DNA from 2 places in the Shewanella sp. 5_MG-2023 genome. Region 2 is predicted to be linked to the other one. Evidence: predicted binding sites of a transcription regulator. Region 2 holds the regulator's gene; the other holds the start of a gene.
What was found. The regulator MetJ, encoded in region 2, represses methionine synthesis genes. The targets are predictions, from matches to a motif close to TAGACGTCTAGACGTCTA.
Positions count from the first base shown of each region.

Region 1 (9,102 bases), on a different contig from region 2:
TTGTGTATGAATGTACTGGTATTTTCACTTCTAAAGAAGCGGTACAGCCACATTTAACAGCGGGCGCGAAGAAAGTTATTATTTCAGCACCAGGTAAAAATGTTGACGCTACAGTTGTTTATGGCGTAAACAATGACGTACTAACTGCTGACATGACTGTGATTTCAAATGCTTCATGTACAACCAACTGTTTAGCGCCTTTTGCGAAACCGTTGAATGACTCTGTTGGTATTGAATCAGGTTTAATGACTACTATTCATGCTTACACCAATGATCAACGCTTATCAGATGTTTACCACACTGATTTACGTCGTGCTCGTGCAGCAGCAATGTCTATGATCCCAACTCAAACTGGGGCAGCTGCTGCTGTAGGTTTAGTGGTTCCTGAGCTTCAAGGTAAGTTTGACGGTTTAGCTGTACGTGTACCGACAGTCAACGTATCTCTTGTAGATCTCACTTTCCAAGCGTCTCGTGACACCACAGTTGAAGAAATTAACCAGATAGTGGCAGATGCAGCAAAAACTTCACCATTGAATGAAGCGCTTGCTATTAATGTTGAACCTTTAGTCTCTATCGACTTCAACCATAATGCATTTTCTTCTAACTTTGACGCGACTCAAACACGTGTTAATGGTCGACTTGTCAAAGTAATGGCTTGGTATGATAACGAATGGGGTTTCAGTAACCGCATGTTAGATAATACTGTTGCATTAATGACAGCTAAATAATTCATAGCAGTCATTTGACTAATATGAAAAAGCCCTGCAATTGCAGGGCTTTTTATTGTCTGTCATTTAGCTTAGTAATACTAAGCTAAATCTTACAAACTTAATTAGGCGTTGCCTTTTACTTTCATATTAAGGGTTTGAGCAAAATTTAGCATTCTATTAAGTGGCACTAACGCATCATCACGTAAAGCGTCATCAACAAACACTTCATGGGTTGTTTTATCGACACTACTGAGCGATGCTTCAATCGCTTGAAGACCATTCATAGCCATCCAAGGACAATGGGCACAGCTTTTACAAGTGGCGCCATTACCGCCTGTTGGCGCTTCAATAAGTGTCTTACCCGGTGCAGCTTGTTGCATTTTATAAAAAATGCCGCGATCGGTTGCTACAATGAATTGCTGATTGTCCATAGTTTGTGCAGCTTTAATTAACTGACTAGTTGAACCTACAGCATCAGCTAACGCTACCACATTTGCTGGTGATTCTGGGTGAACTAGCACAGCAGCATCTGGATATTGTATTTTTAATTCACGTAAGGCTTTTGCTTTAAATTCGTCATGAACAATACAATCACCTTGCCACATCAGCATATCGGCGCCAGTTTCTTTAGCGATATAACTGCCTAAATGTCTATCTGGGCCCCAGATGATTTTCTTGCCTTCACTATCTAAGTGTTCAACGATTTCAAGGGCGATACTTGATGTAACAACCCAATCTGCACGCGCTTTAACAGCGGCAGAGGTGTTAGCGTAGACCACAACGGTATGATCTGGATGAGCATCGCAAAATGCCGAAAACTGCTCAATAGGACAACCAATATCAAGTGAACAGGTGGCATCTAAAGTAGGCATTAGAATGGTTTTTTCAGGGCTAAGAATTTTAGCCGTTTCGCCCATAAATTTAACGCCAGCAACAATTAACGTTTTAGCAGGATGATCACGACCAAAGCGTGCCATTTCTAAAGAATCAGATACGCATCCACCTGTCTCTTCTGCTAAGGCTTGAATTTCAGGATCAGTATAGTAATGTGCAACAAGAACCGCATTTTGTGCTTTTAAAAGCTGTTTAATTTTTTGTTTATAATCAGCCTTTTCGGCTTCATTTAATACAGCGGGTTTTGCGGGAAAAGGATATTCGATTGAAGCGATATTCGGTGCCGAAGTGATCATTTTGATTCCGAGAAGTTACAACGTTTGAGTATTATACAAAATCGGCCCATAAAATTAAAGGACGCTTTCGCGTCCTTTCGTGTAACTGGGTAACCTATTTTGAAGGTGAAGGAATTAGCGCATGGCTAATAACATCTCTTGAGGTTGTTCCAGATAGAGCTTCCATAAATTACAAAAACGGGCAATGGTGCCACCATCAATTATGCGATGATCGCCAGACCAACTAACTTGCATTATTTTACGCGCTTCAACTTCACCGTTTTCATTAAAGCGCGGTAGAGTTTGCAGTTTACCTAACGCTACAATGGCTACTTCAGGTTTATTGATGATTGGCGTTGCCACTGTGCCACCGAGTGCACCAATATTAGAAATAGAAATCGTGCCACCTTTAAGATCTGCAGGTGAAACGCGGCCACTACGAGCAGCAGTGGTTAAACGAGTAATTTCAGCAGCAACTTCTAGAATAGATTTGTTTTGCACGTCTTTTACATTAGGTACTAACAAACCAACTTTTGAATCAACAGCCATACCTATGTTATGAGAAGCTTTATACGTCAGCTCAGTACACTCGGAATTGACCTGGCTATTCAGCACAGGGAATTCATTGATGGCTAACGACATTGCTTTCATGAAAAATGGCATCATTGTTAGCTTAACTTCATCAGTAGAGTAGCGTTGCTTCATTTCGGCGCGCAAGGCAACTAGATCTGTTAAGTCAAACTCTTCACAATAGGTAAAATGCGGAATGGTCGAAACAGACTCCACCATCATTTTCGCCATAACCGCTTTAACACCTTTGATAGGTGCGACTTTATCAGTAGCGCTTGACACGGTCGTCGCTGGCGTAACTGCTGGGGCTTGGTTATTGACCACAGGAGTAGAAACTGTCGTAGATTTAGGCGTCGCTGCAGTTAAGTGGCTTTCAATATCTTCTTTATAGACACGGCCACTTTTGCCTGTTCCTTTCACATCAGCAATATTGATATCTAAGCTGCGGGCTAAACGTCGCACTGCAGGACTGGCTAATGCTTTGCCTTGTATAACAGGCTCAGGTGAAACATCTAAAGCCACTTGGGTTGCTGGAGCATCATCTACAAGGGTATTTGCTACTGAGGTAGATTCAACTTCGATGGCAAATAAAGGTTCATGTACTTTTGCAAGCTGGCCTTTTCGATAATGAAGTTTAACAATAGTGCCATTTTTTATTGCTGGAATTTGAACCAAAGCTTTGTCTGTCATCACATCAGCAATAGGTTGATCTTCAACCACGCTATCGCCTTCTTCGACTAACCACTCAACCAGTTCACACTCTACAATACCTTCACCAATATCTGGCAATAAAAACTCTTCAATCGCTTTACCTGTAACAGGGGCTTGTGGCGTATTTTGAATCGAGGCATTGCTAGGTGTATGGCTTGAATCATTTTTTACTTCCGCCGCTGTCGAAATGACAAAAGGTTCGGCAGCAGTTGCATCCATATCTACGGCATAAAGTGGTGCATGTACTTTAGCAATATCGCCTTTGGCATAATACAGCTTAGTAATTACGCCACCATGTGGTGCAGGAATTTGCACTAAAGCTTTATCGGTCATGACATCAGCGATGGGTTGATCTTCAACGACTAAGTCGCCTTCTTTAACCATCCAATCGACAAGCTCACATTCAACAACACCTTCACCAATATCCGGCAAAATAAAATCTTTAATCATATCTTGCTCCTAGAAATTAACTGATGCTTTAATGGCTTCGAATGTTTTAAGCTCATCTGGCATGTATTCTTTTTCAAGAATAAGCGGGTATGGTGTATCTAAACCACATACTCGGCTAATGGGTGATTCAAGGCTTAAGAAACATTCCTGCTGAATTGTTGCTGCAATTTCACCAGCAAAGCCACCTGTTAACGGCGCTTCATGGTTTATTAATAACCGACCCGTTTTCTTAACTGAAGCAGCAACGGTTTCTATGTCCCATGGTGCCAGAGTGCGCAAATCGATAATTTCAGATGAAATACCCTCTTTTTCAGCCATAAGCGCTGCTTTTTCAAGGATCTCCATTTGCGCGCCCCAACCTAGTAATGTGATATCAGTTCCTGATTTAACCACTTCTGCTTTACCTAGCTCGATTTCATAATCGCCAGCGGGCACTTCGCCAACTGAAGCACGATAAAGACGCTTAGGCTCAAAGAAAATAATTGGATTAGGGTCACGTATAGAAGCAAGTAACAGCCCTTTTGCTTGCTCTGGGTTACGTGGAATGACAACTTTTAAACCAGGCGTTTGGGTAAAGTACGCTTCTGGAGATTGCGAGTGATAATGGCCGCCTGCAATACCGCCACCATAAGGGGTTCTAAAAGTCAGTCCGCCAACATCAAATTGATTACCACTGCGATATCTGAATTTTGCTGATTCATTAACGATTTGGTCAAATGCAGGGAAGATATAATCAGCGAATTGGATCTCTGCCACAGCAGTCATGCCATTTGAGGCTAAGCCATTAGCAAAGCCAGCAATACCCTGCTCGGTTAACGGTGTATTGAAACAACGATCACGGCCGAATTTTTCTTGTAGTCCAGATGTCGCTCGAAAAACACCACCAAAGTGTCCAACATCTTCACCAAATACCACCATTCTTTCATCCGCGGTCATCGCAATTGATAACGCATCATTAATGGCGTGTAACATGTTCATTTCAGCCACGATTAAATTCTCCCTGCACTTTTAGGATACGACTTAGGATATTTTTTAATATGTTGTTTTAAATCAGCTAATTGTTTCTCTAAAGCAGGTGTTGGTTTATCTAATACATCTGTGATTAACAAGTCGATATGCGGTAAAGCCACTTTTTCTGCCACTTTAACGGCATTAAGTACTTCTTCTCGGTATTGTTCATAAGCTGCAGCATCATCTTTTTCATTTAACCAATCTTTATTGATCATCCAAAGTTTAAAGCGCTTAACAGGATCATGTTGCTCCCACTTAGCTTCTTCTTCTTTTGAACGATAACCCGATGGGTCATCTGAAGATGAATGTGCACCTAAACGGTACGTCATCGCTTCGATGAGTACTGGCGCATTATGTTCTAACGCATGAGCTCGAGCTTGTTGAGTTGCTGCGAGTACCGCAAGCATATCGTTACCATCAACACGAATAGTGTGCATACCATAACCAACACCACGACTGGCAATGCCATTACCTGCAAATTGCTCTTCAGTTGGCGTTGAAATCGCGTAACCATTGTTACGACAGAAAAAGATCGTTGGTGACTTTAAAACTGCAGCCATATTTAGGCCTGCGTGAAAGTCACCTTCTGATGCTGCACCTTCGCCAAAATAACAAATAGCAACGTTACGTTTGCCTTGTAATTTAAAAGCATGTGCAACACCGGTAGCTTGTGGTATTTGAGTCGCTAGTGGTGATGAAATTGTCTGGTAATTTAATTCTTTACTACCGTAATGAATTGGCATCTGTCTGCCTTTACCTAAATCTTTTTCATTACTGAACATTTGATTCATAAATTGTTCAGTGGTAAAGCCACGATATCTAAGTGATGCATGCTCTCGGTATTGCGCCAATATGACATCACCGTCATCAAGTGCAGCAGTACTGCCAATGATAGAGGCTTCTTCGCCAGTACAAGTCATATAAAAACTAATACGACCTTGCCTTTGAGCACTTAACATACGTTCATCTAATACTCGGGTAAAAACACAAGTATCATGTATACGTTCAGCCAAGGCTTTATCAATAACGGGCATGACGGCATTTTCGTAAGTTGTGCCATCAGCTTGTAGAATTTTTAAAATAGGAATGTGCAATGAAGCTTTGTCTAAGAAGCTGACACGATGCACTGTTTCATTAGTCAGTGTTGCGTTGCTCATATTGTGCTCTTGTTATTTGTAGCCTTAAAAATAAAGCGTAATTTATTATATGCGAACGAACATTACGTTAACGTAAACTTACTATCAACTAATGTTCATTCCACTTAGTGAATATCCTGTCATATATAATGTATATTTAGCTTTACAACTTATTGAATTTCTTCATTAGGTGCTGGCACTAAACATAATACTGTACGTTGGCCCACAGGTACATTTTCATTAGGAAAAACGATAGCTTCGTATGGATAAATGACCTTAATCTCAGTGTCACCTTCCGTTGCTAATACATGATTTTGCTTGAACCCAGAAAAATTTACCGTTGTCTTATCAAAGGTGAATTTGAAATCATCAAACTGCTTGTTAATGGAACGAGACACTTTATATAAGTGAAGTTTGTCTTTATCAAAAGGAGCTAGTTCAACTTGTTGTTGAGTTATCAACTGCAAAAGCATCTTTTTAGTATTGGCAAATTTTAACATATCATTCTCGCCAAAAGGCATCACTTTACCCAGTTCGACTGTAAATGCATCGGCTTTGAATTGTTCTGATGAATAATAGCTAAAAGTAGTGGTAGGTTCATGATGGAATAAAATGGTGTCAACATCACAACCCGCTAAAAACATAATTTGATCAGCACTAAAGCTACGTCCAGGCCTGTAAGGATAAATCGCAAATTTCTCATGTTTAGACGGCTTTATCGCGGTGTGTAAGTCGTAATGTATTCGTTGTGAGCTATTATTTTGAAGATAAAAATTAGCTACATATTCCTCTAATTTTTTTGCTCTAACTCTTTCTTTATTTGATAAACCTAAACCGGAAGAATGTGCTCCACTGAACAAACGATTCATATTCTCTTCTACAAAGCGTGTTTGGCTGAGTATGGAATCTGGATTGCCAATTATAAACAGGACTCTTTGTTTTGTAACGATTGTTTCTTTTAATAAATTATTTATGAGTTCGTTACAGATTTCAATAGGTGCTGTTTCGTTACCATGTATGGCACAAGATAAAACAATGTCTTTAGTCGACCCTTGAGCTGGATTAAAACAAATAATCCCGTTATCTAAAATCGTAACTGTTGTTTTATTTGACAATTCAAAGCGCTGTTCTGGCACCTTGTTATTAATGTTAGTTAACGTAAATGCTAAAAAATCTTTGTCATCCATTAATTGTTGAAACACGCTGACTCCTTGATGCGGCTTTAAATATTGAATGGTTTCAAACGGTAGTCGGATTCTATCACATTTAGGGGAAGCTAACGTTAAGTAACATTTAACAGAGTGTAAATCTTTGCTTGCATTATTTATTAGAATAAATATACTTTTAGCCATCTAGACTTCTTTACGGGTATCGTATGACTATAGCAACTTTTGGTGCAGGCTGTTTTTGGGGCGTTGAATATTTTTTTAAACAAATAAATGGTGTAGTTGCAGCACAATGCGGTTATATGGGGGGAAATGACAAATTTCATACCTACGAGCAAGTGAAAGCGGGCGTAACGGGCCATGCAGAAGTGGTACAGGTTGAGTTTGACGAACATATCGTTAGCTATGAAGAGTTGTTGACCGTTTTTTGGCAAAACCACAATCCAACCACTCTAAATATGCAAGGTGGTGATATTGGCAGCCAATATCGAAGCACTATTTTTTTCCACAGCCAAGAACAAAAATTATTAGCAGAGCAATCTAAATTGTTGCTAATTCAAAGTGGTAAATGGGGATTACGACAAATTGTAACTGAAATTGTACCGGTTCAAACCTTTCATCCTGCGGAAGAATATCACCAAAACTATCTAGAAAAGAATGGCTTACCAAGTTGTCATATTAGTTATTAGCATGTAAAAGTCTAATGCGATAACTCCTTGGTGTCTTTTGTGTACGGTATCGATTGCCTCAATCTATATCTTGGAGCAATCGCTACTTTACCCCACCCTGTAAATTCCCTACAATCCATGCAAATTGCTTAAAGCATGTAATGGAGAAATAAAAAAATGAGTCAAGCTCGTCATATTAACCTGTTAATTTTAGGTTCTGGCCCTGCTGGTTATACTGCTGCAGTTTACGCAGCACGTGCAAATTTGAAGCCTGTCATGATCACTGGGATGCAACAAGGTGGTCAACTGACTACGACTACTGAAGTTGAAAACTGGCCAGGCGATGCTAATGGCTTAACCGGTCCAGCATTAATGGCAAGAATGCAAGAACATGCTGAAAAGTTTGATACTGAAATTATCTTTGATCATATTAATGAAGTTGATTTTAGCCAGCGCCCTTACCGATTAAAAGGAGACAATGGTGAGTTTACTTGTGACGCATTAATCATTGCAACTGGTGCATCTGCCAAATATTTAGGCCTTCCATCTGAAGAAGCATTTATGGGCCGTGGTGTATCAGCCTGTGCTACCTGTGATGGTTTCTTTTATCGTAACCAAAAAGTGGCTGTAGTTGGTGGTGGTAACACTGCTGTTGAAGAAGCGCTTTATTTAAGTAATATTGCTTCTGAGGTGCATTTAATCCACCGTCGTGATTCTTTCCGATCAGAAAAGATCCTGATCAACCGTCTGATGGATAAAGTTGCTAATGGCAATATCATCCTACACTTAGATCAAACTCTTGATGAAGTCGTCGGTGACAACATGGGTGTTACCGGTCTTAAAATGAAAAGCACTAAAGATGAGTCAATTTCAGATTTAGAGGTTGCTGGCGTTTTCATTGCGATTGGTCATAGCCCAAACACCGGTATTTTTGACGGTCAACTTGATATGAACTACGGTTACATTACCGTCAACAGTGGCCTTCAAGGTAACGCAACTCAGACAAGTGTTGAAGGCATTTATGCTTGTGGTGACGTAATGGATCAACATTATCGTCAAGCTATTACTTCAGCAGGATCAGGTTGTATGGCTGCGTTAGATGCCGAGCGTTACTTAGACGCACAAAAGTAGAATCGTCACTTTGTAATCTACTAGTTTACACATAGTGAGCTAGTAGCGACAAGCCATCCATTATTGTGATGGCTTTTTTATTGTTTGTATTTTATCGATGTGAATAACACAGGTGAAGGCTGTTGTTTATACAGTTGACCAGTTTTTGTTTAACACTATTACTGCACATTACTCATTTTTTAATGGTTAACTTTCAAACTGTATATTACAACTTCAGTTTTGCCATTAACATCTGAATGAAACTGCTGACAGATAAATTCCATTCCTATTTTCTTTATAATTTTAATTGAACCTAAATTATCCTTATCCGCTATTGCTGTAAAACGTTCAATAATTGGTTGTTCCTCTACCAATAATTTAATCACTGCTTTGGCGCTTTC
Region 1 is NZ_JAUORC010000018.1:99,089-108,190, reverse strand. Features, by position in the region: gene gap (type I glyceraldehyde-3-phosphate dehydrogenase) at 1-728, shown strand, start outside; gene nadA (quinolinate synthase NadA) at 833-1,900, opposite strand; gene Q4557_RS12385 (dihydrolipoyllysine-residue acetyltransferase) at 2,015-3,610, opposite strand; gene Q4557_RS12380 (alpha-ketoacid dehydrogenase subunit beta) at 3,620-4,597, opposite strand; gene Q4557_RS12375 (thiamine pyrophosphate-dependent dehydrogenase E1 component subunit alpha) at 4,600-5,778, opposite strand; gene astE (succinylglutamate desuccinylase) at 5,928-6,959, opposite strand; gene msrA (peptide-methionine (S)-S-oxide reductase MsrA) at 7,133-7,612, shown strand; gene trxB (thioredoxin-disulfide reductase) at 7,769-8,722, shown strand; gene Q4557_RS12355 (GNAT family N-acetyltransferase) at 8,902-9,102, opposite strand, start outside.
Region 1: msrA (peptide-methionine (S)-S-oxide reductase MsrA) is a predicted target of MetJ. The motif match lies at 7,103-7,120, and genes of this name have one in related genera.

Region 2 (9,102 bases):
ATTAAACAGTTTCATGGTATGTCCTTATTTTTGTGCCAAAGGCTGTTGAGCAGCAGCATTTTGAACCAGAGGTTTTAAAGCTGAAAAGTACGCTGACAATGCGTCAATTTCATCAGCAGTCAGCTTAGCGGCAATATTAGCCATCATATTATCGACATCACCTTTTCTAGTACCATTTTGCCAAGCCAATAGTTGGTTTTTTAAATAGCTAGGTTCTTGGCCTGCAAGTCGAGGGAAGTTGGCTGCGCCAATGCCTGAAGGTCCATGACAGCTAGTACAGGCAGGTATATCGCGGCCCCAATCTCCCTGATAAGCCAATTTTTCCGCCGTATCAGTTATCACAACCTTGTCACCGCGGTATTGCAATGGGATCTCAGCTACTGTTTTAGCGGCAAAGAAATCAGCAACGACTTGGATAGCATCACCTTGTACTGTCGCAGCCATCGCCGACATTGTGGGACTTTGTCGATTACCCATTTGAAAATTAACCAGCTGCGAGGCGATATACTCACTGGATAAACCCGCCAACCTAGGCCCTATAACACCTAAACCCTCACCATTAACACCATGGCAAGTTAAACAAACTTGCGCCTGTGTGGGTACGGTTTGCAATAACTCTTTGGGAGATTGAGCAGGAATATCGGCAATAGCCAAGTTACGACTTGCCCCTATTGCTATTATCGTGATGACTTGTAAAAGGAATTTCATATACCGCCCTCTCCTTGGATGATGTTTAGCTACTGGAATAATAAATGTAGCCCATCAGATCCACTTTATGTGACTTAATTGAATACTCTCCACCAAAGAAAAAGTAACCCAAATACGCTTACCAAAGAACAGACAGCGAACATTTGCAGGCTAAAGACTGATAATGAAAAGGTCGTTGTCGATTAATCATCAGCAAATCGACTGGGAGTGAAGTTAACTCTGAGCTTATGCTTTTAGCGCTATTTTATGACAATAAAAAAGGCCTATTCCGTTAGGGAATAGGCCTTTAAAGTTAATCTTTCAACCAAGTTAATCGTCGTTTAACTCGCGCTTAAGGATCACTCCTGCAGTAAATCCTTACAGATTTGTACTAAGTCAGACTGCACAGCTGCTGCGGTAACTTCTCGGCCAGCACCTGGGCCGCGAATAATTAACGGATTGCCCTGATAAAAAGTGCTGCGGATGACAAACACATTATCTCCAGGGGTTAAACTGGCATAGGGATGGTTCGAGTCGACCCATTGAATGCCTACTTCAGCATGCATTTTGCCATCGACTTTATCTAAAGATGCCACATACCTTAAGACTTTATTTTGCTCAAAGGCTGCACTATATTGCTGCAACATAAACTCATCTAACTCGCCAATGCGCGCTAAAAAGTCATCTAACGACAAGTCGGCTAATTCAGCTGGCACTAATGAATTTAATTCAATGGCATCAAGCTCAATCTCAAAGCCAATTTCACGGGCCAGAATAAGTAACTTTCGCTGCATATCTCGGCCAGATAAATCATCTCGAGGATCTGGCTCTGTAATGCCTAATCCGCGGGCTTCAACCACGAGTTCAGAAAAAGATTTTTGCCCATCGTAATGCTCAAACAGCCAACATAAAGTACCTGAAAAAATACCGCCAACAGCTTCGATATTGTCGCCACTATTGCGTAAATCGTTTAGGGCATGCTGTACTGGTAAGCCAGCGCCGCAACTGGCATTGTAACGCCAAAATAAACGCCGGTTACTTAGCTGCTGCTTAAGCTCACGGTAAAAAGGTAACGGCCCTGAGCCTGCAAGTTTATTGGCGCTCACCATATGAATCCCTCGAGCGAAAAACTCTGGGTATTGTAAGGTTAAGCTGGCGCTAGCACTGATATCCAAGGCCACCAGCTCATCGCAGTCGAGCAGCTCAAGCTGCTCAAATAAACTAGGGTAGTCCCATGTTGTTGCTGTGGTATCAAAGTCATCTTGCCAGTTATTGGCATCTATTCCTTGCTGGCAAATGAGCGCCTCTTTTGAACTCACTAAACCCACAAGTTGCACATTGGCTTCTAGTTCACGGTTAAGCATGGTGGATGAGCGCTGAAATAAATCAATCCAGGCTTCACCAATATTACCGACCCCAAGCAATAATACCCCAATACGCAATCGCGGGCCTGCGCAGCGTCGGTGTACTTTTTGGGTGAGTAAATTAACCTGAGATTTAGGCACTAAGGTCACTAAACTCAAACCATCTTGATACAGGGGTTTGGCATCGCGACTTAATAATCGGGCAAAGCTGCGGCGGTAGTGCTCTGCATCAGCACTAACCAAAGCGACTAAACCTAAATCAGTATGAGCATGGATATCGCTAATTAATAGCTCATGACTATGTAGCTCCAGTAACGCTTGTACCTGCTTTTGGTTTTCAGCAGTGAATGCCAGTTCAACTTTATGATGGGCAGAGCACCAATATGCTAGCGGCGCAATACCGGCTTGCTCAAGTAATTTGAGTGTGGTTTGAATTAGCGCTTGCTGCTTAAAGCGAAACAGCACCACTTCATTTAAACTGGTAACCACTGGAGCGCTAGCTGACGAACTTTGGGGCGCAATAAGGGTAAAGTCAGTATGTGATGCGTAACTTGAGCGCACCGCGAGACTAACATTAGTATCAAATAAGGGCTGTAAAGTTCGGCTGTGCAGTACTGGCGAGCCGAGTTTAGCTAAACGATCGGCTTCAGCAAGTGACATGCTTTCAAGTAATTTGGCATCATTAATTTTATTCGGATCAGCGTTAAATACCCCTTCAACATCGGTCCAAATAGTCACTCGTTCAATGTCCGCTAAGCTGGCAATTAAGGTGGCGCTGTAATCTGAGCCATTGCGGCCAAGTAATAATGTATCCCCTTTACTGTTGGCGCAGATAAAGCCGGTGATAACTAACCGTGTATTTGGATTAGCATCCAGCAGCTTTTGGACTTTTTCGCGGGACTCATCAAGACGAATATTCGGCACAGGCCCTTCATCAGCCACCAGCAGTGAGCAGGCATCAATATTCGCGGCAGCAACGCCAGACTCTCTTAATAAGGCTGCCATTAATCGTGCTGACCAACGCTCACCAAAGCTTAATACATGATTGAGCTGAAATTCATTGCGCTCTTCAAGGGACAATAAACTGACTAATTGCGATTTATCGGTTGATAGGCGCTCACGTAAATCGCGCGCTTGTTCGTTTGAGAGAAGTTGCTCAATCAGGTTTTGCTGATAGCTCACCAGTACTTGTAGCTCTTCTTGCCACAAGTCACCGTTTTCTCTTAAGGAGAGTAATTTATATAAAAAGTTAGTACTTTTACCCGCAGCTGAAACAACGACTAAATCATCACTGTTGCCATGAGTCAGTAAAATATGGGCAACGCGGCGATAGCAATCTGCATCAGCAAGACTTGAACCACCAAATTTATGTAAATGACTGCGGGCCATTTTTCACTCCTTAAACAACATATACCAGCCTGACTACATGAATATAGCCAAGGGAGATTAACTTAAAGCGCAGCGACAGCAGCTAAGCCTACTTCAATATCGGCAACCAAGTCTTCAGCATCTTCAATCCCGACAGATAGTCGCAGTAAAGTATCTTTAATGCCAGCTTCATACCGTGCTGCAGGCGCCATTGCTCTATGGGTCATGGTTGCAGGTACGGCAACTAAGCTTTCCACTCCGCCTAAGCTTTCAGCAACACTGAAAATAGACAGTGCATTTAAAAAGGCGACCACTTCTGCTTCACCACCTTTAAGTTCGAAACTTAACATAGCGCCGAAGCCTTGTTGTTGCTTAGCTGCAATATCGTGACCTGGGTGGTCTTTTAAGCCTGGATAATACACTTTTTCGACAAGATTGCTGGCCTGAAGTACGTCAATAACTTGCTCAGCATTTTTTTGATGCTCGCGAATACGTACAGCTAAAGTACGAATGCCACGTAAGGTTAGGTAACTATCAAAAGCCGAGCCTGTTAGCCCTAAGGTGTTTGACCACCAGTGTAGTAACTCACCCAGTTCAGGGTCTTTTGCCACCACAGCGCCACCTACAACGTCACTATGACCATTGATATATTTGGTGGTGGAATGCATGACGATATCAGCGCCTAGCTCTAATGGCTGTTGCAAAATTGGCGATAAAAAGGTGTTATCAACCACAACTAAGGCATCGACTTTATGGCTTTGCTCAGCAATAGCTTTGATATCAACAACACGTAATAATGGGTTTGACGGCGTTTCTAACCACACCATTTTAGGTTTCTGAGCAATCGCATCACTGAGTGCTTGCTCATCTGTTTGATCAATCACCAGTAATTTAAATTGGCCTTTGTTGGCAAGATTTGTGAACAAACGGTAACTACCGCCATAACAATCGTGAGGCACAATCAGTAAATCATCGGGGCCTAATAAACTAGTGACCAAGGTAATCGCAGCCATACCGGTACAAGTAACCACCCCAGTAGCGCCATGTTCAAGTTTGGCAATGGCTTCACCTAACACGCAGCGCGTCGGGTTTCCTGAACGACTATAATCAAACTCTCTAGGGTTTTTATGGCCATCAAAAGAATAGTTTGTTGATAGATAAATCGGCGGGACTACAGCGCCGTATTGGGTATCTGACTCGATACCTTGGCGTACTGCTAGCGTAGCTGCGCGATGTTTGCTCATTGTAAACTCCTAAAGAATACACACTAAAGAGATGTCTAGATGGCTAAATGTACCTAAGCTAAGTCACATCGTCAATACAAATCAGCCGTTTAGACGTCTAAACATAAAGAAATCTATTTCCATTCGTTATAGAATAACCGCAATAATTTGACTGTTATTATTTAGCGGTTAAAATCTGCCACGAATCTATCGTATAAAGGTGAGTTAATGACTGAATGGAATGGCGACTATATCAGCCCATATGCCGAACATGGCAAAAAAAATGAACAAGTTAAAAAAATCACGGTATCCATACCTTTAAAAGTTTTAAAAGTATTGACTGATGAACGTACCCGCCGCCAGGTTAATAACTTACGTCATGCAACCAATAGTGAACTACTGTGTGAAGCATTTTTGCATGCCTACACTGGACAACCACTGCCAAATGACGGTGACTTATCAAAAGAAGGGCCTGATAGCATCCCATCTGAAGCAAAAGCTTTGATGGATGCCATGGGAATTGAGTGGGAAGATCTTGATTAAGTCAAGCTAGCGACTAGCGCTGAAGTACTTGCGCTAAAGCATAAGCCTGCTCAATTAATCAAACACTGCTCGTCATTTAACGCATCGAGCTCTCAAGCTGAGAGTGAGTTGCAGTATTGCGCCTAAAGAGTCGACAATGGAATTTATCGATCCGCAGACCTTGATGCTTGCATCGGTTATCATTTTTCTAGGCGCATTAACCCAAGGCCTTATCGGTTTTGGGCTTGCGGTTGTTGCCAGTCCACTTCTCTATATCATCGACCCACAATTAGTCCCAGCCCCTGTGATTATGATGGGTTTTTCCATCGCCTTATTGACCTTATTGCGTGAACGTACTCAACTGGAGTTTAATGGGCTGCAATATGCGCTGCTGGGGCGAATACCTGGTGGCTTTATGGGCGCAGGTTTATTACTGTTTGCCCCCCAAGCAGTACTGGGGTTAGCCATTGCCTTTATTGTCGGCGCAGCGGTGTTGCTGAGTATTTTTAAGATCACAGCGCCAGTAAATCGGCTTTCGCTATTTATTGCAGGTGTCTTGTCGGGGGTATTTGGAAATATTGCCGCCATTGGTGGGCCACCATTAGCGATTTTATTAGCCGGTAAAGATGCGCCGCAGTTTAGAGCCGCGCTATCGATCTTTTTTGTTTTCAGCTCAATGATCGCACTGATTATTTTAATGCTTGCAGGCTTAGTGGAAGCAAAGCATCTGTGGTTGTCATTGATGCTATTGCCATCTGTCATACTCGGAAATATTGCCGCAGGAAAGCTAACCAATAAGGTTGATAAAAATAAGACTCGCATCGCCACTATGGTGTTATGTAGCTTAAGTGCATTATTGCTAACCCTTAAGTCGTTAATTGAATTATCAGCAGGCTAGTCGATCATCTTTTTGTGGCAGATATAAATGCAACAATGATGACAGCTAAAAATGATAACGCTTAAAAGTGATAAGAAGTTTGCAGCACAGCGCCAATGGCATCATCACCATAGCTGCCGCTCATATCCAGCTTAAAGGCTTGGCCGATGGCAAAGCCGGTGCCGAAAGAGTAAATATCTACGCTATTATCTTTTAAGTCATGGCGGTAGCCCATGCGTAAAAACAGCCAGTCAGTGGCTTTAACTTCACCGCCCACTCGCCAATACTGCACCGCATCAAACTCGCTAAAACGGCTTTGCTCCACCAGATCAATATCCGTGGTTAAGGTGACTCTGGACCAATCATAAGCAGCTCCCACTGTGACTAACGGCTCAATTTGGTATTCAAATGTCCGTCCTTGAGCTTCAACTGTGGTTATTTTTTTACTGAATAAATTACGAGCAGACAGCCCTAAGGTTAAGCTTTCTGTTGGCTCAATAGCCACCCCAAGATCAAGGTTAAATAAGCTGTCATCATTTCGATATTTATCATCATCAAAATCATCGACATCAAAGTTATTGGCACTGGCACTGTAATGATAGGTATCAATGCGTTGAAACTTAGGTGAAATCCCAACTTTTACAGGCATGTTAACTATAGATAGTGGAAAGCTTAACGCCACCCCAAAATCTGTGACTCCGGCGGCTAATACAATGCCTTGAGAGTCTAAGTCAGTGAGATCTGCAGGAGGGTTGGCGGGATCGAGATTAGTCAGCATATCAATATCACCTTGAGCAATATCAGCAACGCCCATAGCGTCAAGGTGACTTTTGGAAAATAGCGCCATTGGCACGGTTTGAGTTGGCAATACTAATGCTGCGCCAATTGCGGCTGATACCGAGGCGTTAGTGCCGTTGAGGGCATTTAAATTAATAACTAAATCATCACGAAAACCAGCAATATCATCAGTATCATTGCCGTTTATGGCCGTTTCTAAGTCATCAAAACTGTCTTGTAGTGAGTCAAACTTATCAAGCATATTGTCGCTATCATCCACTTCAGCAGCCACAACCGGTAACAGTAAGGAGAACTCATTGGTTTTTGGGGCGTAAATAGCCAGTAAAGCGGGATTAATAAAACTTGCGCCGATACGGCTTGATGAGGCTACACCTGTACCGCCCATGCTATCACTGCGAGCTTCAAAATAAAGCTGACCCGCTTGCGTATTTATCGCAAACAGCAGTAAAAACAATAGCAGCGCTAAGGATCTCATCATTCACCATTTTCATTTTTAATTATCTAATAAAGATAGTCGAAAAAATTAAAAATAGGCTTCAATCCCGTTAGACTTTTACGGCATAGATGAATTTAATCAGCCGTTTTTTAAATGTTATTTTATGAATCAGGTAGATAGCGCTTAAAATTTTCCATGGTGAATTGAATAAATTTTTTCAGCCTTTCTGGTTGGAATTTATCTTTATGGTAAAGCATATAAAAAGGCGTGTCGGGAATATGCCAATCATTAAACACATTCACTAATTGACCCGCTGCAATTTCATTAGCGCAATATAAATAAGGTAATCGCACAATGCCATTTCCTGCTAAGGCGCTGGCTTTCATAGCGCGGCCATTTTTACACTTAAAACCGCCCTTAATGGCAACGTCTACAGCTTGAGCATCTTGCCTATGGCCAAAGCGCCAATGGCTGATCGAGCCAGTAATACACAGGTGATTATTAAGCTCGCTTGGATGCTGCGGTTGACCATATTTCGCTAAGTATTCAGGGGCGACTAAAGTGCGGTTTTCGATATCCATCAGCTTTCTGGCCACCAAGCTTGAATCTGCCAGTTCGCCCATGCGAAATACAATATCAAAATGGCCCTCGATTAAATCAACCCGCTGGCTACTAAAATCAAGATCGATGGTAATTTCAGGATACTGTTTAATAAAATCATTCACCAAGGCCACTAAAATATCTTCACCAATCACCCCGCCAACGCAATTAATGTGAATATTGCCCTGTAATGTTTCAGCGCTGTCTAATGTCATTGCCACCACCTGATCGATTTGCGCTAACGCTTGCTGGCATTGCAACAGCAATTGCTGACCTTGCTCTGTCAGTCTTTGGGTTCTGGTGGTTCTAATAATTAGGCTAACACCAAGAAATTTTTCTAAACTTAATAATTGCTTTGATAAATGCGAACGTGAGCAGCCTAATACCTGTGCAGCTTGAGTAAAGTTACCTTGCTCAGCAATCACCACAAAGGCTCTGATATCAATCAAATTTATGTCTAAGTTCATAATAATGTCTATTTTAGTGTGTGGTCATCAACAAGCGATTAGGAGCCATGTGTAAACAATGATGTTCTTTGTGGATTATATATCAACAATGAGCCATTACCTATAATGGACACAACTTAACGAACGAGGTAAAAATCATGAAATCACTTGTTGTCATTACTGGCGCATCATCAGGTATCGGTGCCGCTATGGCGAACGCATTTAGCGCTAAAGGTCACCCACTACTTTTACTTGCTCGTCGCGTTGAGCCGATGCAAGCACTTAACCTGCCCAACAGCTTATCTATCAGCGTTGATGTGACAGATGCTGCAGCGATGAAAACAGCGATTGCGACTGCTGAAGCAAAGTTTGGCCCTGTTGGCTGTTTAGTCAATAACGCTGGCGTAATGCTACTTGGTCAAGCAGATGTACAAGATCCTGCCCAGTGGAGCCAAATGCTCAACATCAATGTGATGGGCGTGCTTAATGGTATTCACGCTGTGCTTGCTGATATGAAAGCCCGTAAAACAGGCACTATTATCAACGTAAGCTCTATAGCGGGTCGTAAAACATTCCCTAACCATGCAGCATATTGTGCCAGTAAGTTTGCTGTGCATGCGCTAACTGAAAATATCCGCGAAGAAGTGGCGATGGATGATGTGCGAATGGTGACTATCGCTCCAGGCGCTGTTGAAACGGCCCTGCTTAGCCACACAACCGATGAAGATATTAAAGCCGGCTACCAAGAATGGAAAGAGTTCATGGGCGGCGTTATCGAGCC
Region 2 is NZ_JAUORC010000002.1:6,299-15,400, reverse strand. Features, by position in the region: gene Q4557_RS01030 (c-type cytochrome) at 1-15, opposite strand, end outside; gene Q4557_RS01025 (c-type cytochrome) at 25-708, opposite strand; gene Q4557_RS01020 (bifunctional aspartate kinase/homoserine dehydrogenase II) at 1,047-3,440, opposite strand; gene metB (cystathionine gamma-synthase) at 3,503-4,663, opposite strand; gene metJ (met regulon transcriptional regulator MetJ) at 4,871-5,185, shown strand; gene Q4557_RS01005 (sulfite exporter TauE/SafE family protein) at 5,322-6,062, shown strand; gene Q4557_RS01000 (conjugal transfer protein TraF) at 6,124-7,314, opposite strand; gene Q4557_RS00995 (LysR family transcriptional regulator) at 7,437-8,342, opposite strand; gene Q4557_RS00990 (SDR family oxidoreductase) at 8,480-9,102, shown strand, end outside.